2 regions of the Staphylococcus schleiferi genome follow, and region 2 is predicted to be linked to the other one. Evidence: riboswitches for the same ligand, from Rfam matches in the RefSeq annotation. Region 2 holds a riboswitch; the other holds the start of a gene.
What was found. Region 2 has a riboswitch for FMN ahead of ribD (bifunctional diaminohydroxyphosphoribosylaminopyrimidine deaminase/5-amino-6-(5-phosphoribosylamino)uracil reductase RibD). Riboswitches for the same ligand answer to the same signal wherever they lie in the genome.

Region 1: linked by a shared signal. The riboswitch ahead of MUA40_RS06440 (ECF transporter S component) and the one ahead of ribD (bifunctional diaminohydroxyphosphoribosylaminopyrimidine deaminase/5-amino-6-(5-phosphoribosylamino)uracil reductase RibD) in region 2 are both predicted to bind FMN.

Annotation. Positions count from the first base shown of each region.
Region 1 covers NZ_CP094712.1:1,358,141-1,373,381, forward strand. The annotation lists gene MUA40_RS06395 (NUDIX hydrolase) at 60-602, shown strand; gene fur (ferric iron uptake transcriptional regulator) at 707-1,171, shown strand; gene xerD (site-specific tyrosine recombinase XerD) at 1,200-2,087, shown strand; gene MUA40_RS06410 (DUF309 domain-containing protein) at 2,172-2,681, opposite strand; gene MUA40_RS06415 (segregation and condensation protein A) at 2,776-3,504, shown strand; gene scpB (SMC-Scp complex subunit ScpB) at 3,494-4,036, shown strand; gene MUA40_RS06425 (pseudouridine synthase) at 4,036-4,779, shown strand; gene MUA40_RS06430 (response regulator) at 5,074-5,799, shown strand; gene MUA40_RS06435 (ATP-binding protein) at 5,783-7,525, shown strand; FMN riboswitch at 7,968-8,110, shown strand; gene MUA40_RS06440 (ECF transporter S component) at 8,175-8,720, shown strand; gene MUA40_RS06445 (ferredoxin) at 9,042-9,290, opposite strand; gene MUA40_RS06450 (helix-turn-helix domain-containing protein) at 9,394-10,338, shown strand; gene MUA40_RS06455 (RecQ family ATP-dependent DNA helicase) at 10,331-11,707, shown strand; gene MUA40_RS06460 (LysM peptidoglycan-binding domain-containing protein) at 11,884-13,215, shown strand; gene ypdA (bacillithiol disulfide reductase YpdA) at 13,611-14,597, shown strand; gene MUA40_RS06470 (asparaginase) at 14,763-15,241, opposite strand, start outside.
Region 2 covers NZ_CP094712.1:1,064,056-1,079,296, reverse strand. The annotation lists gene MUA40_RS05065 (proline dehydrogenase family protein) at 104-1,087, shown strand; gene ribH (6,7-dimethyl-8-ribityllumazine synthase) at 1,292-1,750, opposite strand; gene MUA40_RS05055 (bifunctional 3,4-dihydroxy-2-butanone-4-phosphate synthase/GTP cyclohydrolase II) at 1,768-2,949, opposite strand; gene MUA40_RS05050 (riboflavin synthase) at 2,964-3,593, opposite strand; gene ribD (bifunctional diaminohydroxyphosphoribosylaminopyrimidine deaminase/5-amino-6-(5-phosphoribosylamino)uracil reductase RibD) at 3,598-4,644, opposite strand; FMN riboswitch at 4,785-4,917, opposite strand; gene MUA40_RS05040 (FAD/NAD(P)-binding protein) at 5,188-6,747, opposite strand; gene MUA40_RS05035 (osmoprotectant ABC transporter substrate-binding protein) at 6,973-7,860, shown strand; gene sagB (peptidoglycan release complex glucosaminidase SagB) at 8,182-9,045, opposite strand; gene MUA40_RS05025 (hypothetical protein) at 9,202-9,423, opposite strand; gene MUA40_RS05020 (sigma-70 family RNA polymerase sigma factor) at 9,628-10,116, shown strand; gene MUA40_RS05015 (hypothetical protein) at 10,119-10,547, shown strand; gene MUA40_RS05010 (hypothetical protein) at 10,550-10,999, opposite strand; gene MUA40_RS05005 (transaldolase) at 11,248-11,958, opposite strand; gene MUA40_RS05000 (hypothetical protein) at 12,114-12,416, shown strand; gene crcB (fluoride efflux transporter CrcB) at 12,453-12,818, shown strand; gene MUA40_RS04990 (fluoride efflux transporter FluC) at 12,815-13,171, shown strand; gene MUA40_RS04985 (aldo/keto reductase) at 13,245-14,081, opposite strand; gene MUA40_RS04980 (nuclease-related domain-containing protein) at 15,092-15,241, opposite strand, start outside.

The DNA.
Region 1 (15,241 bases), 290 kb from region 2:
AATTTATGTATACTAATGATAGCAAACTGTGAGAAAAATTGAAAAGGGGCATATCACTGATGAATTTTGAAGAAAAAACAATATCAAAAGAAACGATTTATGAAGGCAAAATTATAAATGTAGAGAAACATGAAGTCCGCTTACCCAATCAAAAAACAGCCTATAGAGAAATCGTAAAACATAATGGTGCCGTTGCGATTTGCGCTGTAACACCAGAAAATGAAGTCATTCTAGTGAAGCAATATCGCAAACCTTTAGAACAAACATTACTAGAAATACCTGCTGGAAAGCTTGAACCTGGTGAAGATAGAAAAGAAGCGGCAATGAGAGAACTTGAAGAAGAAACAGGTTATCGAACTGACCGATTAGATTTGATTGGCGAAGTTTATGGGACACCTGGTTTTGCAGATGAAAAAATATCTATTTATTTTACGGACTCACTCCAAAAGGGCACTGTTCATTTGGATGAAGATGAGTTTGTTGAGAAAGTTCATTTTTCGATGGCCGATGTTAAAAATGCAGTAGAAACACATGAAATAGAAGATGCTAAAACACTGATTGCATTCCAATATCTATTATTACATTATAATCATTCTAAATAAATAACCGCTTTGAGTTGCTTTTTTTCTCAATTACTGGTAATTTATAACAAGTAAAACAATCAATTTGTAATAATTATAATTTTCAGTAGAGGGGTGAGGCTTCCGTGGAGGAAAGACTTAATCGCGTGAAGCAACAGTTACAACAGTCTTCATATAAGTTAACACCACAACGTGAAGCAACGGTGCGTGTTTTAATTGAAAATGAGACTGATCATTTAAGTGCCGAAGATGTTTACTTAAAAGTAAAAGAAAAAGCACCTGAAATTGGTTTAGCCACTGTTTACCGTACACTAGAACTTTTAGCAGATTTAAAAGTCGTGGATAAGGTGAGCTTTGGTGATGGTGTTGCACGTTTTGATTTACGAAAAGAGGGCTCTAAACATTTTCATCACCATCTTGTTTGTATGGAGTGTGGTAGAGTAGATGAAATAGAAGAAGACTTATTACCACAAGTAGAAGAACGTGTTGAAAATGAATTTAATTTTAAGATTTTAGATCACAGACTTACATTTCATGGTATTTGTGAAGCGTGTCAAAAAGAGGGCAAAGGCACGAAAGCGCAAATGTAATGATATTGACAAGAATTGAGGTCAATGCATGGAAGAAATTCGAGATGAATATTTAAGATTTATTCAAATAGAAAAAGGTTTGTCCAACAATACAATCGCTGCGTATCGTCGTGATCTTAACCACTATTTAAACTATTTGAATGAGCAAAAAATTACTCATTTAAATTTTGTTAATCGGCAAATCATTCAAGAGTGGTTTGGTTTTTTACATGACGAAGGACATTCAGCGAAATCCATCGCAAGATTCACTTCGACAATTCGAAGCTTTCATCAATTTGCTTTGAGAGAAGGCTATACGACGCACGATCCAACAGTCCTTATTGCGACACCCAAATATGATAGAAAGTTACCTGATGTGCTATCTATTGATGAGGTTGACCAATTATTAATGACACCTGACACTTCAAAAATTAACGGTTATCGTGATAAAACAATGCTAGAACTTTTATATGCGACTGGGATGCGTGTATCTGAACTTATTCATATAGAAGTCCAAGATGTCAATCTTATCATGGGCTTTGCAAAAGTGTTTGGTAAAGGAAGCAAAGAAAGAATTGTGCCTTTAGGTGAAACGGTCATCGATTGTTTAGCACATTATATACAAGAGATAAGACCACAATTGTTAAAACATACGACTACCCATGTTTTATTTTTAAATATGCATGGTAAGCCAATGTCAAGACAAGGCGTGTGGAAGATGATTAAGCAAGTTGGGCTTAAAGCAGGCATTACCAAAAGACTAACACCACATACATTACGTCATTCATTTGCCACACATTTATTGGAGAATGGCGCTGATTTGCGTGCGGTACAAGACATGTTAGGACATTCAGATATTTCTACAACACAATTGTATACGCATGTGACTAAAAATCAGATTCGTAAGATTTACCAAGACTATCATCCTAGAGCTTAGTACTTTATTCGAAGTTAGCGTTTGGGCTTTAGAGATGAAAGTATAAAAGGAATAAAACAGAAGTTCATTTAAGAATCATCTGTTTTATTCCTTTTTTCTTTGTGTAAGTGCGTGGTGACGTGCTGCGATAACCTCTGTCCGATCTCTCAGTTGATGATGATGTAAAATATAAGGCGTACTGACAACATGCTTCGTTACACAATAATTCGGAAACTCACTTTCAATTTGTTGTTCCATTTCTTCTGTCAGAGGCAGTTGAATCGGAGAAAAAGGGATTTCTAGAGAAGTCGCGCTTATTAAATGCTTTAATACTTCCTTATATTCTGCAATATTTAAACCTAAATATACCAGTTCATTCGGTTTATAGGATTGAATGATTTGATAAGCTTTATTAAAGGTTTTGTGGGCGCCTTTATAGTTACCTCTACGATAGTGATAACATCCTGTAGCCAATAGGATTAAACTTACAACCGCATCTTGTTTCGTAAACTCAGATTGTAGTTTCCACGCCTCCTCTAAAATATCATGGCATAAAAAATAATGCTGTTCATAATGAAATTGATAATAAAAATGAACTAAATCACTTTCTTTCATTTTATCACTCCAAAAATTTATTGTTATACATAAACATGCTATAATATTTTTTGTTATTATGCACATGACTTGCAATATGAAATGAGGATCATCCATGTATGAAGTAAAACTTGATGCCTTTAACGGGCCGCTGGATTTGTTGTTGCACTTGATCAATGAATTCGAAATTGATATCTATGATATTCCTATGCGTGAATTAACAGAGCAATATATGCAGTACGTTCATGCAATGAAGCAACTCGAAATTAATATCGCAAGTGAATATTTGTTAATGGCTTCTGAACTCTTAATGATTAAAAGTAAAATGTTATTACCTGACACACCCCAAGAGGATTTATTAGAAGAGGATCCACGTGACGAACTTGTTGAAAAATTAATTGAATATCAAAACTACAAAGCCTATTCTGAAATGTTAAACGAGCAACGCGAACTTCGTGCGCATTATTACACAAAAGCGCCGACAGATTTGTCACATTATGAGCAATCTGAGCGCATGTCACCCGATACTCAAATCGATTTAACCGAGTTAATCGTTGCATATCAAAAAATGAAAACCCGTGTTGCACTTAAGAAGCCAACAACAGTAGATATAAGAAAAGAAACGTATACGATTCAACAATCGACCCAGCACATATATGATCAGTTAAAAACATCTACTCGCATTTCGTTTTTTGACTTGTTTACATTTCATGAATCGATTGAACATGTCGTCACGCATTTCTTAGCTTTGTTAGAAATGTCCAAAAATGGCATCATTCAATTACAACAAGTTCAAGCATTTCAGAATATCGAAATCAGTAAAGGGGTTAATTATGACACTTAATACAATAGAAGCACTTGCCGCAATTTTGTATACAGTCGGTGAAGATGGCATTGATGAAGCACAATTACTCGAAACACTAGCTGTTGATTCAGACACGTTAAACACGGCAATTTCTCAATTAAATTTACCTGGACTTGAAATCCATCAATATGGTAATCGCTTTATTTTAACAACGCAAAGAGAAGCTGAACCTTATATAGAGTCGCTGATTATTAATAAAGCATCAACAAAACTTTCACAAGCTGCCATGGAAGTCTTAGCTATCATAGCTTATAATCAACCTGTTACTAGAAATGATATAGAATTAATTAGAGGCGTCGGTTCAGATGGTCCAGTTAAGACGCTGATTGGTAAAGGTTTAATTGAACCTCGAAATAACCCTGAAGCCCGAGGTCAACAATTATATACAACTGAATTGTTTTTAAATGTGTTTGGCTTAGAAAACTTAGAAGCATTGCCTACAACTGATGAGGAAGAAGAGGAAATCGAATCCTTTTTTAGTCAGTTAGTGAATCAAAAAGGAGAATCATAATGAGCAAAGAATTAGAAAGATTACAAAAGCGGATCGCAAATAGCGGCTATACGTCAAGACGTAAAGCAGAAACATTAATCCAAGAAGGTAAAGTACAAGTGAATGGTGTTACAGTCACTGAACTTGGAACGAAAGTCCGCCCTTCCGATGAAGTCAGTGTGGAAGGGATTCCTCTTGAACTGGAAGATAAATTATATATTCTATTTTATAAACCTGCCCAAGTCATTACGAGTGTTTCTGACGATCGTGGTCGAAAAGTGGTCACTGATTATTTCGACGATCTTGAAACGCGTATCTATCCAGTAGGGCGCTTAGATTATGATACTTCCGGTTTATTATTGTTAACGAATGATGGTGCTTTTACGCATTTAATGACACATCCTCGTTTTAAAATACCAAAAACGTATGTTGCTAAAATAGAAGGATATATTTTAAGAGATCAAGTGAAGGCATTAGAAAAAGGAATTATGCTTGAAGATGGACTCACACAACCTGCAAAACTGAAAGTCAAAAAACAAAATAAAGAGAAAAATAGTTCTTTAGTAGAAATCACAATTACAGAAGGACGTAATAGACAGGTGAGAAGAATGTTTGAACATTTTGGTTTTAACGTTCAAAAACTATCTCGCGTTTCATTTGGACCGTTAACATTAAAAGGATTAGGTGCAGGAGAAGGCAGAGTATTATCACCACATGAGGTTAAATCATTGAGACAACTCGCTGAAAGCGGTACGAATCAATAAGTGAACACAGTCCGTTTGCGTGATACCATGTTTCATTGAAAACAAACCGTGTGTGGACGTCGTCTAATTGTTAAATCAAATTATTTTTCCTTTTAAAAGTGTGATGCTAACAAGCACATCTTATTAAATCTTTTGTTTTAAAAAAATAATACTTTTTTAAGATTAAAATTACAGGCATACTCTTTTTTATGGAATTTTAATTCAAATTCATTGTTTTATTATCAAGCAGATATTTCGATATGCTATAATAAACTTTAGGTTAGAAATGTCACCATGTGTGGGAGGTATGTCATGATGACTAATGAAATCTTAGTCGTAGATGATGAACATCGTATTAGAAAATTATTAAAATTGTACTTAGAAAGAGAAGGTTACGAGATAGCTGAAGCGAGTGATGGTCGCGAAGCATTAGAATTAGCAACGAAATACGATTATGCATGTATTTTATTAGACCTGATGTTACCTGAATTGGATGGTCTTGAAGTTGCGATGAAATTACGCGAAACGAAAGATACGCCAATTATTATGCTTACAGCAAAAGGCGAAGAAAATAATCGTGTTGAAGGTTTCGAATCCGGTGCAGATGATTATATTGTTAAACCTTTTTCACCTCGCGAAGTCGTTTTACGTGTCAAAGCACTTTTACGCCGGACACAATCAGCAACAGCTGAACAAAATGAACCTCATGCGCGTGATATGATTGAGTTTAAACATCTCACAATTGACAATGATGCGCATAAAGTTTTAGCGGATGAAACACCAGTGAATTTAACACCTAAAGAATATGAATTACTCATCTTTTTAGCTAAAACGCCAAATAAAGTTTTCGATAGAGAGCAATTATTAAAAGAAGTTTGGCACTATGAATTTTACGGTGATTTAAGAACTGTGGATACACATGTCAAACGCTTGCGTGAAAAACTGAATCGAGTTTCTGCAGATGCAGCTAAAATGATTCAAACTGTATGGGGAGTAGGCTATAAGTTTGAAGTTATTCAGTCGGATGAAACGACTCAATAATGTCGTTATAAAACTGTGGTTAACTATTTTATTAATAGTAACGACAGTTTTAATTTTATTAAGCGCTGCACTCATCACATTTTTCCAATATTATTTTACGCAAGAAACAGAACGCTCTCTCTATAAAAGTGCTGAAAATGTAAGTAAAGTGATTGAAAATAGTCACAATCGTAAAATAGCAATCGAACATAGTGAAGACCTATTGGAAAATAATAAAGGTCTCATTATCTTACCCGATCGCCTTCATATCAATGAGCATGATGTAGTTAAATCTAAAATGTTAAAAGAAATCAATCAACATGCATTATTTGAAAAAGTTTTAACACAAAATAAATCGAAACTTCAACATGTCATGTTTAATATTGATGGTAAAAAACATACTTTTGTATTGCTAGGGTATCCGTCGAAAGATTCAACCGGCAAAGCCTCTGTTATTTTTATTTATCAAGACTTAAAAAGCATCGATGAAACAAATAATATTATTACTATCATTATTTTAATCACAGCTGTCGTCTTTTTAGCGATTACGACCATTTTCGCATTTTTCTTATCAACACGTATTACACATCCTTTGCGTCAACTTAAAACGCAGGCAAGGGAGGTCGCGCGTGGAAATTATGATAAACGTGTACCCGTTCAAACAAAAGATGAAATTGGCGAATTGGCAATGACTTTTAACAAAATGAGTCGGAGTATCCAGAGTCATATCGATGCATTAGTCACTTCTAAAAATATTCGAGATACATTAATCAATTCAATGGTTGAAGGTGTGTTAGGGATTAATCATCATAGACAAACCATCATCTCAAATCAGCTCGCACAACGGATGTTGTCAGAAATGAACGCGCATGATAAAGAGATGTTCGATCAACAAATTGATGATACTTTTAAAAGTCAAAGTACAGAATTCAGAGAATATGAGATGAATCAACGCTTTTATGTGGTCATTATGAGTTACATTCATAATATTCAAACGAATGGTGAAGGCGGGCTTGTGGTCATTATCAGAGATATGACGAATGAACATGAGCTTGAACAAGTGAAGAAAGATTTTATTGCTAGCGTCTCTCATGAACTTAGAACGCCTATTTCATTATTACAAGGCTATACTGAGTCAATTGTTGATGGTGTGGTTACAGAACCTGATGAAATTAATGAATTTTTGTCTATCGTTTTAGATGAATCTAAACGCCTCAGTCGACTCGTTAATGAACTGTTAAACGTAGCAAAAATGGATGCTGAAGGTCTAAATGTAACGCAAGAAGTCCAGCCGATGAGTGATTTAATTAAAAAAATGGCGATTAAATACAGACAACAAGCTTATGAGCTCGATTTACATCTAGATTTTCAACTCGATGGCGAAATGGCCTTACCTTGGTATTATGACTTTGATCGTATGGAGCAAGTGCTAACTAACTTAGTTGATAATGCCTCTCGATACACACAACCAGGGGATACGATAGCTATTCATGCAAAATCAACTATAGACCAACAAATTTTAATCGTTAAAGATACAGGAGTAGGTATTCCTTCCGAACATTTAGAAAAAGTTTTTGAACGCTTTTATAAAGTTGATGCTGCTCGTAAACGCGGAAAACAAGGTACTGGACTTGGGCTATTTATCACGCGAATGATTATTGAAGCGCATGGTGGCCACATCGATGTTGACAGTCGCATCAACGAGGGAACAACCTTTACCATCACACTGCCTAAAAAGAAGGCATAAAGTTTAAAAAATATTTAAGTGCCTGTTTTTTTGTGTACTTGGTATTTATCACGCTTTAGTAGGCTAATAAAATTAGGGCATCAGTCGCAAAATCAATAGTGCTCAGATGATTTTAAATAGAAATCGTCTGAGCGCTTTCTTTATATGATAAAAAAATTTCGTGACTCTATTATAAATAGGCCTGACGAGCCAATCACCAAGCCTATTTTTGATACAAAAGGCGCGCAATCCTGCAATTCTCTCTGTAATTAGAAGCATCCAACCCCTCATAATTAAGAAGATAATGCGCTTATATCTGTTTTTACGTCAATGACACTTGGCAGTAAACGATAAATTTCAAATAAAACCATCCCATCAAAGAATCTTACTGTCAAATGATTGCAAAAACATTGTTTTGGGCTGCATTCTCATGTACACTATACTCATTAAAATAGAAAAACGAATTCATCTTCGGGGTAGGGTGCAATTCCCAACCGGCAGTAAATTAAAGCCTGCGACCTGCAAAAAATCAAAATCTTGATATTTTGTGGCTGATCTAGTGAAATTCTAGAGCCGACAGTAAAGTCTGGATGGGAGAAGATGGAGGTTTATTTGTGTTGCTTTTTAATCCTCCTATTCAACTAAGATGAATTTAATAGGAGGTTTTTTCATGAAACAAAAGCAAACACGACATTTGATTATTGTGGGAATGTTAAGTGCCATATCGGTGGTCTTAATGTTTATTAAATTCCCGCTTCCATTTTTACCACCGTATTTAACGATTGATTTTAGTGATGTTCCATCTCTATTAGCTACTTTTACTTTAGGACCCATCGCTGGAGTTTTAGTTGAATTAATTAAAAATTTACTTAATTTCTTTTTCAATGTGAGCGATCCTGTTGGGCCGGTTGCCAACTTTTTAGCTGGAACAACATTATTATTAGTGAGTTATTGGGTATATCAATCACGTCAAACAACACGTCAATTAATCATTGGTCTTATCGTTGGGACATTAGCTATGACTGTATTACTAAGTGTTTTAAATTATTTCGTACTACTTCCACTGTTTGGAATGATTATGAATTTAGCCGATGTAGCGAATAATCTTAAGCTTATCATTGCAGCGGGTATCATTCCATTCAATATCATTAAAGGTGCATTAGTATCAGTCATCTTTATATTGTTATATAAACGTATTGGCCATATTCTAAAATAAAAACATATTCAAACGAAGCACATGACTAGGAAGTCTGAGACAAAGTCTATTCAGCCTAGATGATTCTGCTTAACGTTGATGTTGTCATTAAACAAAAAAGAGATGTATCTTCTACAATTTGTGAAGACACATCTCTTTTTTATGCGAAAAATTTTAATGACAAGTGGAGCTGAATGCACATTTATAACTTTAAAATAAATAAGTTGAGTAGGATGTACAACATGAAAACATCCACTCAACTTCAGTCTATTCCTAGACATTCGATTGTTTTATATTTATATTAAAGACATCTTGTCTCTAGCAATCATCGCTGTTTATCGTCTACTCAAATTTGAGTGCATCGCCATCAAATGATTCCTCTTCAACTTTAATAGAATCAGTAGGGCAACCTTCAAAAGCATCTTCAAGGTCTTCATACAACTCTTCTGGTACAGGTGTTGTACCTTGGTTGTCATCTAAAATCACATATGCGATACCCTCATCGTCGTAGTCATAAATATCTGGAGCCGCTGCACCACATGCACCACAAGCGATACAAGTATCCATATCAACTATCGTATATTTAGCCAATTTTTTCGCCTCCCTTTTCAAAGTGCCACACTAACATTATAATTTTATTGTAGTTCTGTGTACTTAAATTTTCAATATATTCGTTTTAGAATGAGGTCAAATGATGAAACACTTAATTAATTATGCATATCATCATGCATCAGCCTATAAAACTAAAAAAAGCATCTTTAATATTATCATAGGAAAAAAATCTCATCAAACTTTTTTTGATGCGGTCTCTTTAAATCTATTGTCTTTATATGGTTGTGCACCAAAGCTTAAGATGCAAACTTTTGAACAAATCATTAAAGAAGAAACCATAACGACTGAACTAAAAATAACGAATCAAGTTACTTTTCCATGTTTACAAGCTTCTTTTAATGCCATACAACTACTCACACAAACTTATTCTTATGCCAGACACAATCAAATGGCTTTTCAACCGATTTCGTCTCAAACTGAAGTCCATCAAGTTGTAAAGCAAATTTATCAATCTGACCAAATAGAAAACATTTTATCTCAATTAGAGCAAGAATTACGTACGCTTTATCAAAACTTAGAAGCGCAACGAGAAAAAATATATAGCCATTATTTATTAACAGGTTTTGATGAACCGATGTATACTTTTACCCAAATCAGTATGATTGAATCTATCGAGAGTGAAGATTTATTCAAAATGTTTTATGAAGAACTTGTTCTAATTTATCTAATGATAAACGAAAGTAGTGACTTTCCTATACTTTCTCAGTGTGCACTGAGACTTCACGTTTCACAACCTGTACATCAGACGGCACAATTATTAAATCAAGGTTATAACCTCCAAAAAATTGCTCAAATTGAAGGTGTGAGAGAAAATACAATCGAGGATCATATTTTAGATTTATTTATGAAAAATCAAATGTATAACTATCAAGATTTTCTACATCATTTTAATCAAGAATTTATTAATCAATACAATGCTGAACCGTATCAGCGTTTAAAACGTTATAAAGAACGATTTGATAATATGTCGTACTTTGAAATTAAACTTGCAATTGTAGGGATTGCTAAAGGAGAATTAGATGCTTAAAGCAGCTTTAAAACAATTTTTCGGCTTTACATCATTTAGACCAGGACAAGAAGAAATCATTACCAGTGTGCTACAACATCAGAATACACTGGGCATATTACCAACTGGTACAGGTAAAACACTTTGTTACCAATTACCTACTTATATGAAACAACAGCCAACGCTCATTATCTCACCTCTTATTTCTTTAATGGATGATCAAGTGATGCAAATGAAGATGAAAGGAGAGCAAAAGGTTGTTGCCATTCATTCTGGTTTAGAAGATGCAGAAAAAAGGCTGTCGATCGCAAAAATAAAGTCGTCACGTTTTGTCTTTGTGAGCCCAGAGTTCATTTTACAACCACATTATTTCAACCAATTTAAAAATATTCCTTTTGGTATCGTTGTATTAGATGAAGTCCACTGCCTTTCTGAATGGGGGTTTGACTTTCGACCGCATTATGCTTTAATCGGAAAGATAACCCAACAATTTGAAAACGCAACTGTATTAGCATTAACAGCAACAGCGACAATTCATTTACAAGAAGACATTGAAAAGGTCATTCAACAGCCGATGCACAAGATTCAATTTTCAATGGACCGTCCAAATATCGCTCTATCCGTTGAATTAAAGTCTTCGCATGAAGAGAAAGTGACGTGGTTAATTGACAAAATTGCGTATTCTGGGCCAACCATCGTTTATGTCTCTTCAAAAAAAGTTTGCCTAGAACTCGCACAGACCATTTATCAAGCGGGCTATTTAACAGGGATTTATCATGGAGATTTGTCTTATCAAGAACGATTAACGGTGCAACAACAGTTTTTAAAAAATGATATTCGCATCATTGTAGCGACGAGTGCTTTTGGAATGGGCATTAATAAACCGGATATCCGGACAGTCATTCATTTCCATCTTTCTCCAAGTCCTTCTAGCTATATGCAAGAAATTGGACGTGCTGGTAGAGATGGACAACAAAGCCAAGCGATTGCATTGTTTCAACCAGATGACCAATATTTAATGGAAACTCTCGCAACAGGAAATATTATAAGAGAAATAGATATTCAACAATATGAACTCGGACAATTGATAGACTCAGAAATCATAGAGATTTTAGATGTTTTGAGCGAAGCCTTTACACTCGCACAATTACGTGCTATTTTCAAACAAAATGAAGAAATAAAATTGCGCGCTTTCCGTCATATGCATCATTATGTTTTAACTCAAAAATGCAGAAGACAACATCTCCTTTCTTATTTTCAAATGCCTAATGAAACCGTGTCACAATGTTGTGATCGTTGCGAAACAATCGAACCGATATATGAAAAAAATAAGAAAAAAGTGAAGCGAAAGTTAGATTGCAGTGAAAAATTAGAAAATTTATTTCATTAGTTTTTACAATGCTTTACACAGCGTTTTTAAAACCGCTATAATCAATATAAATACTTAATAGCTATTTCAATCATCGGGATATGTAAACGGTTGGTAAATTTTCTTTAATAATTGAGGTTATCATGTTTTAAATTCCTTAAATATAGCTATATATTTAATATACGTAGAAAGGATGAATGTATGTGTCAAAAGATAATTTTAAGGATGAATTCGAACAGAGTCGTCAAGAAATAAAATCGCACAATCATGATGAACCATCTAGTGAGACACATGTAGACGATTCAGAACAACAAACTGAAAACAACCAACAATTCCCACCTCGAAATGCATCAAGACGTCATAGAAAGAGAGAGCATGGTCCATCACCTGTAAATGAAGCAAATCAAGCAGATCAACAAACTGATTTGAGCGAACAGGAAACTAATGAAAAATCGCAAAAAAGACCAGGGAAAGTAGGGGGCTTTGTTAATCATCAGGATGAACATACAAAAGCTGAAAACGATCAACCTATCGCAAAAGATGAGGCAAAATCGCATTCAACGCAAGAAGTTCATCAAAATGATCAAAGTATAGAAGATCATAAAGCAGATCAAACGCACGATGAAAATCATGATTCAGAGACACATGATGACAAAAAAAACGATAGTAAAGACAAAGCTGCCTTAACAGGTGCTGCCGCTGTCGGGGGTGGCGCAATCGCTAAACATCATCACGATAAAACAACGGCTCATCATGAGTCTTCAGAAGGTGTCCATTCAAATCAAGATGATCCATCATCAAATGATAAAAAAGCACAACATGAAAGTAACACAGATAAAGAGAATGTAATTAATGGCGCAGCAGTAGGGGCAGGCGCGTCACAAACACATCCATCATCTCATACAGGCACTGAAAACAGTCAACCCGCTCATGAAACACATGTTTCAAATGGCAGATCAAGCGGTGGTAGATTCAAGAAATTGTTACCTTTATTAGCAGCGATTATTCTATTAGGTGCTTTAGCCATTTTTGGTGGTGTTTATCTCGTTAATCATAATCAACAAGGCGATCACGCATCACACGTTGCTCAAAAACATGAAACGAAAGAGCACAGTAAATCAGATAAAGAGAAAGATAAAGAAGCTAATAAAGATAACTCGACTAAAGATGATGATAAAGCACAATCAGACAATCAAGATGATAATAATAGTGCTGATAATAACAATGCCACTGATGACTCAAATGCTTCAGATCAAAATAACAACGGCGCACAAGATACTACAGGTCAAAATCAACAACAATACAATCAAAGTAATCAACAATATGGCCAACAAAATGGACAAGCGAATAATCAACAAGCCCAAAACAATACTGGCCATACCCATACAGTAACAGGTAACCAAAACTTATATCGCATCGCTATTCAATACTATGGTAATGGTTCTCCTGAAAATGTTGAAAAAATTAGACGTGCAAATGGTATCCAAGGTAATAACATTAGAAATGGACAACAATTGATTATTCCATAATTATTATATTTTATATGACAGAGGGGACGCGCAAACAGCGCACTCGTCGTCAACCAATACAAATGATTAAAAATAAGACTAGGAAATCTAAATGTATCAAGATTTCCTAGTCTTATTTATGTTTTATATATTGAGTGCATCTTAATAATAAGCTATATAAAAGCAGGAAAACACCTATAAACCAGTATGCAAGTCACTTCGTTAACCTGAAAAAATTTAACATTATGTACATACATTTCAATTTAGATTCATAAAAAAACTTGTTATAATACTTAAGGAAAATAACAGTTCTTATAATATACTGTGCTAGTATGTGAATTAGGAGGCTATATAGAACATTAAAGTAGCATAATATGTGGTAACTCACCATCATTTTTTAATGTTCTTGTTTAAAAATGAAAACTATAGAGAGTATCATCATCGGTGGCGGTCCTTGTGGCTTAAGTGCTGCTATAGAACAAAAGAAAAAAGGGATTGAAACACTTATTATTGAGAAAGGTAATGTAGTCGATGCCATTTATCATTACCCTACACATCAAACATTTTTCTCTTCAAGTGATAAACTCAGCATTGGTGATGTTCCTTTTATTGTTGAGGAGCTTAAACCTAGAAGAAATCAAGCACTTGTTTATTATAGAGAAGTCGTAAAGTATCATCAGTTAAATATTAACGCTTTTGAAGAAGTTTTAACGGTAAAGAAAATAGACGATCATTTCACTTTAACTACTACGAAAGATGTTTATCAATGTCGTTTCTTAACTGTTGCAACGGGTTATTATGGTCAACATAATACATTAGAGGTTGAAGGCGCTGAACTTTCAAAAGTTATGCATTATTTCAAAGAACCCCATCCTTATTTTGACCAAGATGTCGTTGTGATCGGTGGGAAAAATTCAGCAGTCGATGCTGCAATTGAATTAGAAAAAGCGGGCGCACGAGTGACCGTAATCTATCGTGGTGCAGATTATTCACCTTCTATTAAGCCATGGATTTTACCAAACTTTGAATCATTGGTCCGTAGAGGAAACGTGAAAATGCATTTTAATAGTGTTGTCACTCAAATTACTGATAGTCATGTTACTTTTGAAAAAGAAGGCGAACGTATCACCATTCCAAATGATTATGTATTTGCAATGATTGGCTATCATCCAGATTATGAATTTTTGAAATCTATTGGTATCGAAGTGCATACAAACGATTTTGGAACAGCTCCTGTTTACCATCATGATACGTATGAAACAAATATCGAAAATTGTTATATTGCAGGTGTTATTGCAGCAGGAAATGATGCGAATACAATTTTTATTGAAAATGGTAAATATCATGGCGATGCGATTGCGCAAGATATTTTAACGAAAAAACAATCTCCATTAGAATCATAAATGATACGCTACCTTTAGTGTATCTAAATAGAGCAGTCGTTGTCTAAGGTAAGCATAACATAGACAACGACTGCTCTATTGTTTATTCATATTCTTTTCATAAATCCAGATAGTTTCTTCTACAATCACTTTTATCCTATCTTAAAAAATCCAAATGATATCGTTTTATTCATTAAAATAGTTTTGTATTTGTTGATGCGTCAATTTGTTACTCAATGCCACTAACAATTTAAGTCTAGCTTTTTGACCATTTAATCCATTAGAGAAGATAACACCTTTTTCATACAGTTGATGACCGCCACCTTCATACGCATACACAGCACTTACAATACCGTTAAAAGAACGTGAAACTAACACAATGGGCATACCTTGTGCTAAACATGCATTCAGCCCTTGCATTGCAGTAGGTGGCAGATTACCTTGCCCTAATGCTTCGATGATTAATCCATCCACTTGTGTATCTGCATAAAATTGCAACATCTCACTTCCCATTCCCATATATGCTTTAACCAGGGGGATGTTCAGAGTAGAATCAACCAGATGCAAATTTTGATTTTCATATGGTCTGTGATGAAAATAAATGCCTGCTTTCGTTATCACACCCAGTGGCCCGTGATTAGGACTTTGAAATGTATTCGTATTTG
Region 2 (15,241 bases):
ATGCTAAAATTGTAATTATGTACTATGAAAACGTTTTCTTCCATTATCTGTTCATGATACACTATTATTATGACAATGAACAAAGGATATGGGAGGAATTGAAATGAGCTTAATCAAAAACTTTTTTATTACACTATCAAACAATGCTTATTTAAACTCATTAGCAAAAACTGTAGGACCTTCATTAGGTGCAAATAGAGTTGTTGCTGGTAACACGATAGAAGAGGTTGTCGCTACAATTAAGAAATTAAACGACAAAAATATTGCAGCAACCGTCGATAATCTAGGTGAGTTTGTCAATAATGAGCGTGATGCAATTGCAGCCAAAGAAAATATATTAAAAGTTATGGATGCGATTCACGAAAATCAACTCAACGCGCATATGTCGGTTAAGCTCAGCCAATTAGGTAGCGAATTTAATCGTGCCTTATGTTTTGAAAACATTGAAGAAATTGTTTCGAAAGCAAATCGCTATGATCATATGCACATTAACATCGATACAGAAAAGTACGATAGCCTTTTCGATATTACACAAACTTTAGATCGATTAAAACCCAATTATTCAAATATTGGAACAGTGATTCAAGCTTACTTATTTAAAGCAGATGTACTCATCGATAAATATCCAGAACTCCGCTTACGTTTAGTTAAAGGCGCTTATAAAGAATCACCACATATCGCCTATCAAACGAAGGAAGAAATTGATCAAAATTATATTCGACTTATCGAAAAAAGATTATTAAATTCTAAAAGCTTTACTTCAATTGCCACACATGATCACAAAATCATTAACCATGTTAAAAAATTTGTTGAGGACAATCATATTGATAAATCTCAATTCGAATTTCAAATGTTGTATGGATTTAGAAGTGATCTAGCAGAGTCGATTGCAAAGGAAGGATATAATTTTACGATTTATGTCCCTTATGGTGATGATTGGTTTGGTTACTTCATGCGACGATTAGCGGAAAGACCTCAAAACTTAACATTAGCCTTCAAAGAATTTGTAAAACCAAAAGTCCTTCTCTCTATAGGTGCAATTGGACTTGCAGTCGGTACATTATTTAAGCTGTTAAAAAATAAATAAAATAGTTTGACACTCATGTCAACTTTAGAAAGCCACAACATGCCAAAATAGTAGCTGTTGTGGCTTCTGCTTATTAATGTCACATTAACAAAATGGAGTGGCTGTCTCTATTGACATCATGTCTTAGCGCCACTCCACATCATCGTTTTCAATTATAAAATTTTGGTAATCGCTACGTAATTGAAATATGAGCGCTTTATTTCATTAAAACTGTTTTAATAAGTTAGCCATTTCTATTGCACCAACGGCGACTTCTGCCCCTTTATTGCCTGCTTTTGTACCTGCACGTTCAATAGCTTGTTCAATATTTTCAGTTGTTAAAACACCAAATATTACAGGAATGCCTGTATCGTCTCCCGCTTTAGCAATGCCTTTAGCAGCTTCGTTACAAACATAATCATAATGGGATGTTGCACCACGAATCACACAGCCAAGTGTAATCACTGCATCATATTTTTGAGTTTGTGCCATTTTCTTTGACACAATTGGAAGTTCGAATGCTCCCGGTACATAAGCAATATCAATATCGTCAGCTTCGACTTGGTGGCGTTTTAACGCATCAAGTGCCCCTTCGACTAAACGACCTGTGATAAAATCATTAAAACGACTTACAACAATCCCTATTTTTAAACCTTTACCTATAAGTTGACCTTCAAATTTCATTTTTCTTCCTCCTATATTTAAATCATATGTCCCATTTGTGTTTTTTTGACGTGCATATAATCATGATTGTGTTCATTTTCTTCAGCTATGAGCGGAATTCGCTCATCAATTTGAATTCCATAACGTTTTAAACCATGAAATTTTTCTGGATTATTACTCAATAAATGCACGCGCTCTACATTAAAGTGTCTTAACATTTGTGCTGCGATATCGTACTCTCTTAAATCTGGTTCAAAACCTAACGCTTCATTAGCGGAAACTGTATCATAGCCTTGCTCAATCAACTCATAAGCTTTTAATTTATTCATTAAGCCAATGCCTCTACCTTCTTGGGGTAAGTATAAAATCATGCCACCATGTTGTTCAATATAGGCCATTGCCGCTTCAAGTTGATCTCCACAATCACAGCGTGCACTATGAAAAATATCTCCTGTAGCGCAAGCAGAATGAATACGTACATTCATCGTTGGGTGAATCTCACCCTTCACAATAGCTAAATGTTCAGTACCATCTATATTCGAAGTGAATCCATACATATCAAAAGTACCAAATCGCGTAGGTAACTTAACTTTCGCTTGTTCCGTTATGATTTTACGATTCACTTTAATGTGTCCAACAAGATCCTCAATAGAAATCATTTTCAATTGATGCATCTCTTTGAACTGTTCAAGTTGCACGCCTTTAGCCATTGTTCCATCTTCATTCATAATTTCACAAATTAATCCTGCAGGTGTAGCACCCGTTAACCGTGCTAAATCAATAGTGGCTTCTGTATGACCACGACGTTCTAAAACACCATGCGTTTTTGCAATCAACGGAAATAAATGGCCCGGTTGGTTAAAGGTATGTTGGTCCATTTGTTCATCAATTAAAGCACGTGCAGTCTGCATCCTTTCAAAAGCGCTAATTCCAGTTGTCGATTGGATATGATCAATACTTTGTGTAAAAGCCGTACCATGTGGATCGTTATTGTGTTTAACCATTCCATCCAATCCTGCTTTTTCAGCGATTTCTTTTGTAATAGGTGCACATATGAGTCCTCTTCCATATTTAGTCATAAAATTAATGGTGTCATCGTGCATCCACTCCGTTATAGCAACAAGATCTCCTTCATTTTCACGATCTTCATCGTCTACAACAATAATCATTTCTCCTTTTTTTAAAGCATTGAGCGCTTCATCAATTGTATCTAATTTCATTACTTACGCCTCCATTAAAATCCTGCTTTCAGCAAATCTTCCATAGATAGGTCTGATTTTTGTGTTGCAATCGTTTGGACATATTTAAATAACATGTCTGTCTCTAAATGAACAGGATCTCCTTGTTTCTTCGTAGATAAAGTTGTCGCTTTTCTTGTTTCTGGAATTAAATGAATGTCAAAAGCATGAGGGTGCTTTTTAAAAATTGTTAAACTGATACCGTCAACAGCAATAGACCCTTGAGAAACCATTTGATTCATTAAAATAGTGGGTGCTTCAATCGTATAAATCCATTCATTTTGTGATGATTGAATTTGTTTGATACGACCTTTCCCATCTACATGGCCTTGCACAAAGTGACCTCCTAAACGGCCAGTGGCTAATAACGCGCGCTCTAGATTGACTTTATCGCCTGCCTTAAGTTCTGCAAGATATGTTTTATTTTCAGTACCTAAAATAACTTCCACTGAAAAACTGTTTGCGTTAAAAGTGGTTACCGTTAAGCACGTGCCATTGACACTTATAGAATCACCAATATGCATATCTGTTAATATATGTTGACATTGTATAGTCAGTTCAGTTGTGGGGTTTCGCTTTTGAATTTTTTCAATTGTACCTATTTCTTCAACGATACCTGTGAACATGGATTCACTTCCTCTTCATTCGTAATTTCATGTCGGTATCTATTATTTCACTGTGTACAATTTCAAATTGTGGTAGTTGGTCTAAAGGCATTACATCGTCTGTTTGATAAAATTGATATTTACCTTGACCACCTATGATTTTCGGGGCTAAATATAGGATGAAGTTAGTCACATCATGTGACGCTAAAAATTGTGATGTCACGTTCGGTCCGGCTTCAACAAGTATCCGACCGAAACCTTTTTGAAATAAATCTTTTAATATAAAATCAACATTTAATTGATTCGCTTTAATAATATGAATATGGTCTTTTGTCGATGTTAAACTATGGTTCTCGGTATAAATATAAATCGGTGTCGTTTCATCTTTAAAGAGTTGCGCATTCCAGTTCACGTCACCAGAACGCGAAAGAATGACTTTTGCCGGATGATGTCCGTCTTCAATACGCGTTGTCAAACTTGGATTATCTTTGCGAAGTGTCCCATTACCAGTGATAATGGCATCATGATTATGCCTCAAATTAAAAACATCTTGCTTTACAGCTTTTGATGTAATCCACTGACTCTCTTCAACATCTGTAGCTTGTTTGCCATCTATACTTGCACTGACTTTGACAGTTACAATAGGTCGTCCCTCTGATTTACTTTTGAAAAAGTCAGCATATAAATCCAAGGCTCGTTTCATCGGACGGTACTCTACATCAATACCCGCTTCTACCATCATTTGGTGACCCGCTGTATCTAAAGTGATATCTTTAGCTGCGTATACCACCTTTTTAATCCCTGTGTCGATGATTCTTTTGGCACAAGGCGGTGTACTTCCATAATGAGAACAAGGCTCTAATGATACATAAATCGATGCATCTTTTACATTTGCTTCACCAGCCATATCAATGGCTTGAATTTCAGCATGTTTGTCGCCTTTTCTTAAATGTGCGCCTAATCCAATGATTCTACCGTGTTTAACTACAACAGCGCCTACAGGAGGATTCGTTCCTGTTTGGCCGTTGACCATTTGTGCGAGTTGTATTGCTTGTTCTAAATAATTTTCCAATCTTTCACCTCAATAAAAAAACCACTCGTTTAAAATCGAGTAGTGGGAATTAGGAATCGCTATCTCTTAAAAGATAGACGTATTCATTTATCATTTGGTACGACAAATAAGCTTCACAATACTTTGTGAAAATGTCCTACCTATTCTTCCTCCCATCCAGACTCTAACTGTCGGCTCTAGATTCTCACTAGATCAGCCATATCGCTTTGCAATATGGGTCGCAGGCTTTAATTTACTGCCGGTTGGGAATTTCACCCAGCCCCGAAAGAATATATGAAATTGTATTGAGTATAAAAGATACGCATGGACTGTCGAAGTCCATGCGTCTATATTACCGTATCTTTTTAAATTTTACAATTGTTTGAATATAAAATCAGGAAATAAACTTATTCTATAAAAAATCATTATTAAATAATAATATAACTTACTAAAAATATGACTTGTCCTCTAACGCATCACAATCATAGTGACGCTTTAAAGAAAGTGAACCGAATCTTTTGAAAGAATAGATAAATCATGTTGTCATTTTCTAAGTTGAATGCCTTATTTTTTCTTTTTCTTCTTCTTGTCTTTTTTCTTTTTCTTCGCCTTTTTCTGCGCTTTCTTTTTCTCTTTTTCGAGCGCTTTTTTAGCTTTATACGTGTCATATAAATTGTCGACTGCCCTCACGGCTTGTTGAACAATCATTGTCACACCATTACGTTCAAAATTGACACCATTGGTAATTTGACCAATTGCTCTTAAGTTTCGCAAAGTTCCATACAATGGACTGATTACTTCATTTGTAGACGGCACGATTTGAATTCCACCCATTGGATGCGGTTGTATAATTTCTCGATTCGCAATATCCAACAACAGTGCATCGTCCTCATCTAACTGACTCAAATGTTTTTTCGGCCCCGTCGCATTGATGACGATACCCACTTTTAATTCATCCTCTTTATTTTTAAAGGCAAGTCGATATTTACCGTAATATTGGCGTACATTTTCGAGTCCAGATAATATTTCTAAATCACCAGCTTTAATTGCGTCAATCAACAATAAAGCTGTTTCTCTCGGCATCGGATTCGTATTTTCTTTTAAATATCTATGATACTTCGTTATAAATTGGGATTGATCTTCACGACTCAAACTGTTCCAAATCCAATCCATATTTTCTTTTAATGCCTCAAATACACTCTGCAAAGCCCCTAAATCTTCAGGATGATTCAAGTCATAATTTAAATCACGGACCGCATCATATTTTCGACGTTTAAGCAATTTTTGAAGTGGAATCTCTCGCACTTCACATTCTTTTTTAAATAATTCCACCGCTTCTTCTAATGGAACCACACCCATATTTTCTGCTTTTAACTGGTCAAAATTTTCAAGAGTGAGATATTTAAATTTAATCGTTTGCATCTCACCCCGAACACTTGGCAACTTACCACCACGACTCGCCATAATAATTGGCTTTTTCTGGTGGTGCGACAATGCATAACGAATGACGTCTAAACTTGCCAAACCCGTACCGATAATAGCAATTGTGTCATCTTTTTTAACTTCTGACAGTGTTTGATTAGCTGGATAAGGCGCTTGAATATAACCCTTTTGACCTTTGAGTTGGTAAGGGTCGTGATATGACATCGTACCAATTGTAAAAAACACATAGTCATAGTCTTTACAAGATTCCACTTCATCATCAGTACATACAACGATTCGCTTAGGAATGATTTCATTGGCTTGCTCTTCAATATACATATGTTTAACTTCTTTTTTAATTACATTTACATTGTCGAATGCATGATCAAATTGTTCTAGATAGCTTTTCATGTAATGACCAAATACATAACGTGGCAAATAGTCCGCATCACCGTAATTAAATGTATCTTGCTCGTTATACCATTCTCTAAATTCTAAAATATTATCGATATTCAATGACAGCATATCAACTGGTACATTGATGAGCAAATCCTCACTATCATTTTGAAAGGGCTTGCCTTGCCCCATATTTTCCTCGTTATCATAAATATCTAATTGAATTTTCTTAAAATGCTTGTATTTAACTAATTGTCTGAGCACACTCACACCTGCTGTGCCCATTCCTATAATGGCTACTCTCATCTTGCATCATCCTTATTTTAAGTATCTCATTCAAATTCATTATACCCTTAATGAAAAGAAATAATGAAAAAACGTTATTTTTATATGCGAATGTGATAAAGAACACTAAAAAAATTACTATGGTATAATAATCTCACAAGATATTTTTACCCTTTTTGTTTAATTGAAGATATGATATTAATATTCGGAGGCTTTGTCATCGTGTATAAAAAATTGGCTTTATTTATGTTAAGTTTGATTATTTTGTCTGGTTGTTCACTTCCCGGTTTAGGTGGGACTTCAAAAGATAGTGTAAAAATCACAGCACTATCGACGAGTGAGTCACAAATTATGGCACACATGGTTCGACTTAAAATCGAGCATGATACAAAAGGAAAAATCAAACCCGCAATCATTAATAATTTGGGCTCTAGTACGATTCAACATAATGCTTTAATCAATGGAGATGGAAATATTTCTTCGACACGTTATACGGGTACGGATCTTGTCGGTGCATTAGAAATGGACCCAGTCAAAAATCCTAAAAAAGCAATGGCGATTACTCAAAAAGAATTTGAAAAACGTTTCCACCAAACTTGGTTTGACTCTTATGGATTTGAAAATACTTTTGCGTTTATGGTCACTAAAGAAACAGCACGTAAGTATCATCTAAAAAATGTATCAGATTTAAAAAAACATAGCGATGAACTGCGTTTAGGAACAGATAGTACCTGGATCAAACGCGCCGGTGATGGGTATCCTGCTTTTACAAAAGCATATGGTTTTGATTTTGATACAATCCGACCGATGCAAATTGGTTTAGTGTACGACGCTTTAAAAAATAAAAAATTGGATGTGGCATTAGGTTATACTACTGATGGTCGTGTTTCAGCCTATGACCTTGTTGTTTTGAAAGATGATAAACACTTCTTCCCACCTTATGACGCGAGTGTCGTTGCAACAGATCAAATTTTAAAAACACATCCTGAACTCAAACAGTCTTTAAAAGATTTATCAGGTAAAATCAATACAAAACAAATGCAAAAATTGAATTATGAAGCAGATGGAGAAGGAAAAGAGCCTGCTGTTGTCGCAAAAGATTTCTTAAAAGCCCATCATTATTTTGAACATTAATTACGACAATATTTAATAGCTGAACTGAAAATGAAATTGAACAAGCTTATAATAGAGTGAGGTGATTGATTTTGATTAAAAAAATTGGTAAAGTGCTCATTTTAACAATTGCTTTATTTTTCCTCTTAGGACGTCGTAACAAAGCGGAATAATAAAGCATCGACTGTATCAACGCATATATAAAGCAACTTTGAATCACACATACACTTTCTTCCTAGAGTTATAACATAAATAAAGCGGAACAGAAACCTACACTCGAGTGTTTGGATTCTGTTCCGCTTTATTTTATTGATTATCATATATTCTTAAATTCTCTATAGACTAGTAATTTTTACCATCTTGATGTTTTTTGTCATCTTTATAAACATACCAGTTAAAATATTTACCTTCTGTTTTCATATCTTTGTAAAAATCTGCCATAATGACGGCGTTACTTTTCGCCCAATTAATATCTGTTGCATATTGATGTTCACCAGGATTTTTAGGATTCCATCTCATACTGTACAACGTATTCTGATTTGGGTTTGATAAGTAATGATCATGGATAAATTCTGCGCCACCATAAATCGCTTTTTCTGGTGTATCCCAGCCTTTTTTCTTCGCATATTTAGCACCTGTTTTAATAGGGTCTTCATCAAGTGCCCCAACACCATAAAAATTATAATATTTTTTACCGTCAATATCGACACCGTTCGACAACTCTGACATAACTGAGCCAGTTTCTAATAAAGCGTGTGAAATTAAGTAAACTTCATTCACTTGTTTTTCTTTAGCAGCATTTAAAAAATCATCCGTATGTGCCAATAATGTTGGATGATTTCTCAACATTCTTTTAATTCTGTTTTTATCAATACCTTGATATTTCGACAAATTTAAAAATTGATACTTCTGTCTCTTGTCATCCATAAACACCGAACTATCCATCGCATCGCGAATTTCTGAATCAGATGCGTCACGCCAATTCGTATGATTTTTATTTGAAACTTGTTGACTAGTATAGTTATCAATTTGTTTCTTTGCTGCCTTATCAAGTGTCACATCTAGTTTCTCAACTTGCTCTACTTGATTAACATGCTTAAAAAAGATTTGATCTTTAATCATGCTAAAAAAGAAAAAACCTGCAATAACAAAAATAATAAAAGACGCTATTACAGCAATTATCGAGCCATTTTTGTGCTTTCTCATAAACACACCTCTTCAGAATGTTTCATTTTAATTCATATATTTATTTTATCCGCTTGAAATCAAATTTTACCACCTTCAATGCATCTATACAACGAGATACCCCCGTTGTTACACATTCATAAAAAAATAGTAATGAATATGTAAAGTTCTTCATTACTATTCATCGCGATGATAATCCATCATAATGAAACTTGCAGCTTGAGAGCGGTTTTTATAATAATAACGTGCGAGATCAATCGTACCTTCGACTTCGCCATCTCGATACATCATTTGTTTTGTCATGTTGTTAATCATTACAAATTCTGAACGATCTCGGATAACATCTAAATCATCATTGCGCGCGAAAAAATGCTCTAAATTTAAATGATCGTAGTCCATAATTTCCTCCTCGAATGTTAACTAATAAATTAAATGTCATTAAAATGCATTCAACGACAAATATACAAAGAATTTAAACCTATTTGTCATTGCTAAAACTTGTATTAAACATAAAATAGCACAAATCGTGGAATGCCTCAATCTTTTAGCTGTGTTACAAAGGAAATGACCGGTCAGTTCATTTATTATTGAGGAGTCATGTCCATGCAATTTAATACACTTTATGTCCAATACTATAAGTTAATCCATTTTTTACTGCACAAGTATCATATTGATTATAATTATGATGAGTACTTTCAACTTTTATTAATCAAATTATGGTCTCTATCTTTAAAATATAATCCTTCTTTCAATCAAAGCTTCAAAAAATATATCACCTATCACTTACAATTCTATCTTATTGATTTATTACGTCAATCATCTCAAAAGCCCACACCGTTGCCGCTAGAAATGAAGCAAATAGAATTACAAACGACAGCTCTAAATACGACGCATTTGTTGTTAAGCGATTTAACAAAAACCTTGAAGCCTCCGGAACAGCAATGGTTGCGATACTATTTACAAGGCTATCGACAAAAAGAAATTCAACAGTTGATGCAACGTTCTCCGACTACAATAAGGAAATATAAGACGCATGCTTTGAAACACTTGAAGCAAGTTCTCACATATGAAGATATTAAGAAAGGATTTTAACAATGACGATACAATATGCGCACGAAACTATGCTTTACCTCAAAACTTCTGAAAATATAGAGTATCCACTTTTGATTAAATATGTATCTCATACGCACCATAGCCAGCATTCTCTTCATCGCTTCTTAAACGATTTGGCATTAGCGTCACAAAAAGACCTCCGCACTCAGAAAAATTTCTCTATGCAACTTTTAAATACGTATCATTTATCACCCTTCTATTTGAATCCAAGACTCATCCTATGCCCCATGCAACCTCAACGTGCACCTGTACAGATATTCATCAATATGGTTCAAGTCATCGCAGCCTCTTCTTATTTTGAACAAACGAAAGTCCATTTTGAACACAATATCACCCTCGTCGTCCCTATACCACTCATACAATTTATAAAAAAATGGAAAGATGCAATGATGCTTTCCAAATTATTATAGCTTTATTTTGCTTTATTAAATTTATAATCGATGAGTCGCTTTGTAAAATAGCCATTCGCTACTTTCATCAAATAGACAATGAGCACTAAAGAAATCAACGCACTTAACATAATCGTGATCACTAATCCTACTGATAAATTCATATTCGGTTGGATAAAATAATGGGCTGAACTTAAACATAAGAGTAATGCCCCTATAAACAGTCCTAGTAACAGCACATTGACAACAAACAAACCTATCAAAGTCATTGTTAAATAACTGGACGTTTTTAATTCATTCGAAAAAATATGATTCCTTAAATAATAGGAAACAAATCGCTGTGGTGTACGATATTGATTCTGTATATCATCCATGTCATGCGATTTTAAATATGTGCGCAGTGCTTTTTTCTCACGTTGATTAAGATACCATAAGTCTTTTTCAATTTGATGTTGAAATGCTTGATTCTGCATGTGCAACATAGGCCCCCTTTCATCTTTGTAGCATTTTCCTTGTTCACTTTATCATAACACAAACGCCTACCTTAATAAGCAACTCACTCATTAGAAATTAAAAAGTGACTGCATCTAAAGCATACACTCATGCTTCAGAAACAGTCACTTTTTTTAACGTTTAAGCTTGTTATAAACTTTTCGTAGCTTGACTCCCATAAAGGAAAAAGCCATTGAACTCATTTCAAATCTATCTCACAAGTTAAAAATTATAAGATACTTAATCCAGAAGATTTAATATCTTTCTCAAATCCTTTAACTGTATCTACAGATAATTCATTGATGTCACGTCCAATGTTAGACACTTTTTTCACAACGTCTGATGGACAAGTAATGATATCTGCACCAATTTCATCAGCTTGAATGACATTGAATAACTCGCGACAGCTTGCCCATAATAATTGCACGCCTTTTTTACTATGTGTCACTTCAACTGATTCTTTCATTAATGGCATAGGGTCAACACCTGTATCTGCAATACGTCCTGCAAAAACAGACACATATGTTTCTACACCTTCAGTGACAGCTTCAGTGATAGCTTTAACTTGTTCAATTGTATAGACAGCAGTGACATTTAATTTAACGCCTTTAGCTGATAATTTTTCAATTAATGGAATCATTGATTCGCCTTTTGTATTGACAACTGGAATTTTAACAAAAATGTTTTCACCAAATTGTTGGATGATTTCTGCTTCTTTTTCCATTGTTTCCATGTCATCGCCAAAAACTTCGAATGAAATCGATGCATCAGGAATTGCCTCTACTGCTTCTTTAGCAAATTCCACATAGTCTTTAACGCCAGCTTTTGCCATTAAACTTGGGTTTGTAGTAAAACCGTCTACCTCTTTATTTTGATAAGCTTTTTTCATTTGTTCAATATCTGCACCATCTGCAAATACGCGTACTTTCAATTCTGCCATTTTAAATAGCCTCCTTATTGCTGTTAATCCTATTTATAGTTATACCATTTTTAAGTCCTATTCTGCTATTTTAACGCTTTGCATTTGAACAACATTCGTTCAATTCACAAATAAAATATGATATGATTACTATCGATAAATAAAGGAGGCGCACTATGTCCAAATCAAAAAAATACTTTTACTTATCGGTATTGTTAATGCTTATTAGTTTTTATTTTAATACACAAAATCCTATGCTCGAAAAGCATTTTACTTCAATTGTAAAATTGATTTTTGTATGTAGTATTGTAAACTTCGTCATTTTAGTTGCATCCATCGTTTTTGCAGACAAATCAATCAAACATTTGCCAGAGCAACGCAGTTGGATACATAAAGCGTCACGAATACAACCGTGGATTCTTTTAGTGGTCATTTGTATTCATATTGTAAGTTCCCTATTTACCTTTGGTATTATTTAAATGACGCATGAAGCCATTTAAGGTTCAGGTGATTGCATGAAATATATTTATATCTTTATAGGTGGTGCGATAGGTGCATTGTTGAGATGGCAAATCAGTTTCATCCCTGTTGACTCACAGTTTCCAATCGGCACCTTTCTTGCTAATTTAATCGGGGCAATGGGTATGGGATATTTTACCCGTCTCTCTACAAAGTGGTTTACCCAACATCCTCAAGTCAAACAGGGCATAACAACTGGCTTTTTAGGGGCATTAACCACTTTTTCAACCTTCCAATTTGACCTCGTTCATTTAGCTGAATATGGTCATTTACTGATACTACTAAGTTATGCGCTCGTCAGTTATTGTTGTGGCATTTTATGCTGTTTTCTAGGTTATCGATTAGGAGGTTTTCACAAATGAATGTCCTACTATTATGTATAGGTGGCGGTATTGGGGCTGTCCTTCGAGCAATGGTAACAGCTCGCTTATCTAGCTTTGATTTTTTCAAAATACCGATAACTACCTTATTCGTTAATTTGTTAGGTTCTTTTCTAATCGGCTACCTTTTTCAAATTTATACTGCCTCACACGCAGCGCAATTATTTTTTGCTGTCGGTATACTGGGCGGTTTTACAACATTTTCAACATTATCATTAGAGTTATTACAAATGCTTCAACAGTCGAAAAAACGACTTCTATTTGTCACATATAGCGTCCTGCAATATGGTGCATGTTTTATCGCTTGTTGGTTAGGTGTCCAATTTCATTTGTAAAATAATTCATACATACTAAAACATAAACCCGAGATCTCGCTAACGTTGCGAAATCTCGGGTTTTTGATAGTTTTTATTGACCGTTAAATTGTAGAGGATCTGGTCCAATACGACGATCTTCATTGAGCGCATCTAAGCGACCCATCTGTTCTTGAGATAATTCAAAATCAAAAACATTTAAGTTTTCTTCAATACGACTTGGTGTGATTGATTTAGGTATTGTTACAACACCATGTTGTACATTCCAACGAATAATGACCTGTGCTGCTGAACGGTTTACTTCATCTGCAACACTTTTTACCGTCGCATCGTCTAGAATTTGTGCATTCATTAAAGGTGACCAAGATTCCATAAGAATATTTTGTGCATCAAGATACTCATGTAAAGCTTTTTGTGTCAAATATGGATGGAATTCAACTTGGTTAATCACAGGTTTGATACGAACATTGGCAAGTAAACGATCCAAATGTTCAACATTAAAATTACTTACACCAATATTTTTAACTTTTTGATCTTGGTAAAGATCTTCCATCCCTTTCCACGTATCAATCATTAAATCTTCATCAGTTCCTGGCCAATGTACAAGATATAAATCTAAGTAATCTAAACCTAAACGCGATAATGAAGCTTGATAAGCTTTTTCCACATTGTCACGACCATAATCACTTAACCAAAGCTTAGACGTAATAAACAAATCTTCACGCTTTAAGTCATTTTCTTCTAAAGCTTCACGAATACCTTCGCCCACTTTTTCTTCATTTTTGTAAATCATCGCCGTATCAATACTACGATAACCATGCTTAATCGCATGCTTAACCGCATCCTTCGCAGAATCATCATTTTCTACACGGAAAACACCTAAGCCCACCTGAGGCATACGATTTCCATTATAAAAAGACTTTTCATACATACAACATCGCTCCTTTACTCTATCCACCTTACATGCTATATCATTTTCAGCAGATGTTAAAGCCATTGAACTTGGGAGCGAGACAGAAATCTATTTGATTTCGTTGTCTCGCCCCGGCAAGGATGACTAGAGCTGGACAAGCTACCAAAGCGTAGAACAGCTCAGTCAGCTACTGCGCTTTCTACTTTTTCGTACGCTTATCATGCGAGACAGAAATCTATTTGATTTCGTTGTCTCGCCCCGGCAAGGATGACTAGAGCTGGACAAGCTACCAAAGCGTAGAACAGCTCAGTCAGCTACTGCGCTTTCTACTTTTTTCGTACGCTTATCATGCGAGACAGAAATCTATTTGATTTCGTTGTCTCGCCCCGGCAAGGATGACTAGAGCTGGACAAGCTACCAAAGCGTAGAACAGCTCAGTCAGCTACTGCGCTTTCTACTTTTTTCGTACGCTTATCATGCGAGACAGAAATCTATTTGATTTCGTTGTCTCGCCCCGGCAAGGATGACTAGAGCTGGACAAGCTACTAAAGCGTAGGACAGCTCAGTCAGCTACTGCGCTTTCTACTTTTTTCGTACGCTTATCATGCGAGACAGAAATCTATTTGATTTCGTTGTCTCGCCCCGGCAAGGATGACTAGAGCTGGACAAGCTACTAAAGCGTAGGACAGCTCAGTCAGCTACTGCGCTTTCTACTTTTTCGTACACTTATCATGCGAGACAGAAATCTATTTGATTTCGTTGTCTCGCCCCGGCAAGGATGACTAGATCTGGACAAGCTACCAAAGCGTAGGACAGCTCAGTCAGCTACTGCGCTTTCTACTTTTTCGTACACTGATCATGCGAGACAGAAATCCTATGTTATTTGGTATTTCTAAAAATTTTTGATTCCAATTCAACTAGCCATTTTGATCATTGAATCCTCTAAAAACAGTCAAAAAAAGAGGTCAAGACATCAATCTGTCTTAACCTCTAAATATTAAATGCTTCATCAAATGACAATAGACAACTTAATTAAAAGATTCAATTTCATCCATAATACTTTGAAGCGCATTAACATCATATTGAATACGACCATGGAAAACAAATTTGTTAAAGAACTCATTCAACTGTTCTGGACCTACTAACACTTTTGTTGTTCCTTGTGTTGCAAAGCTTGA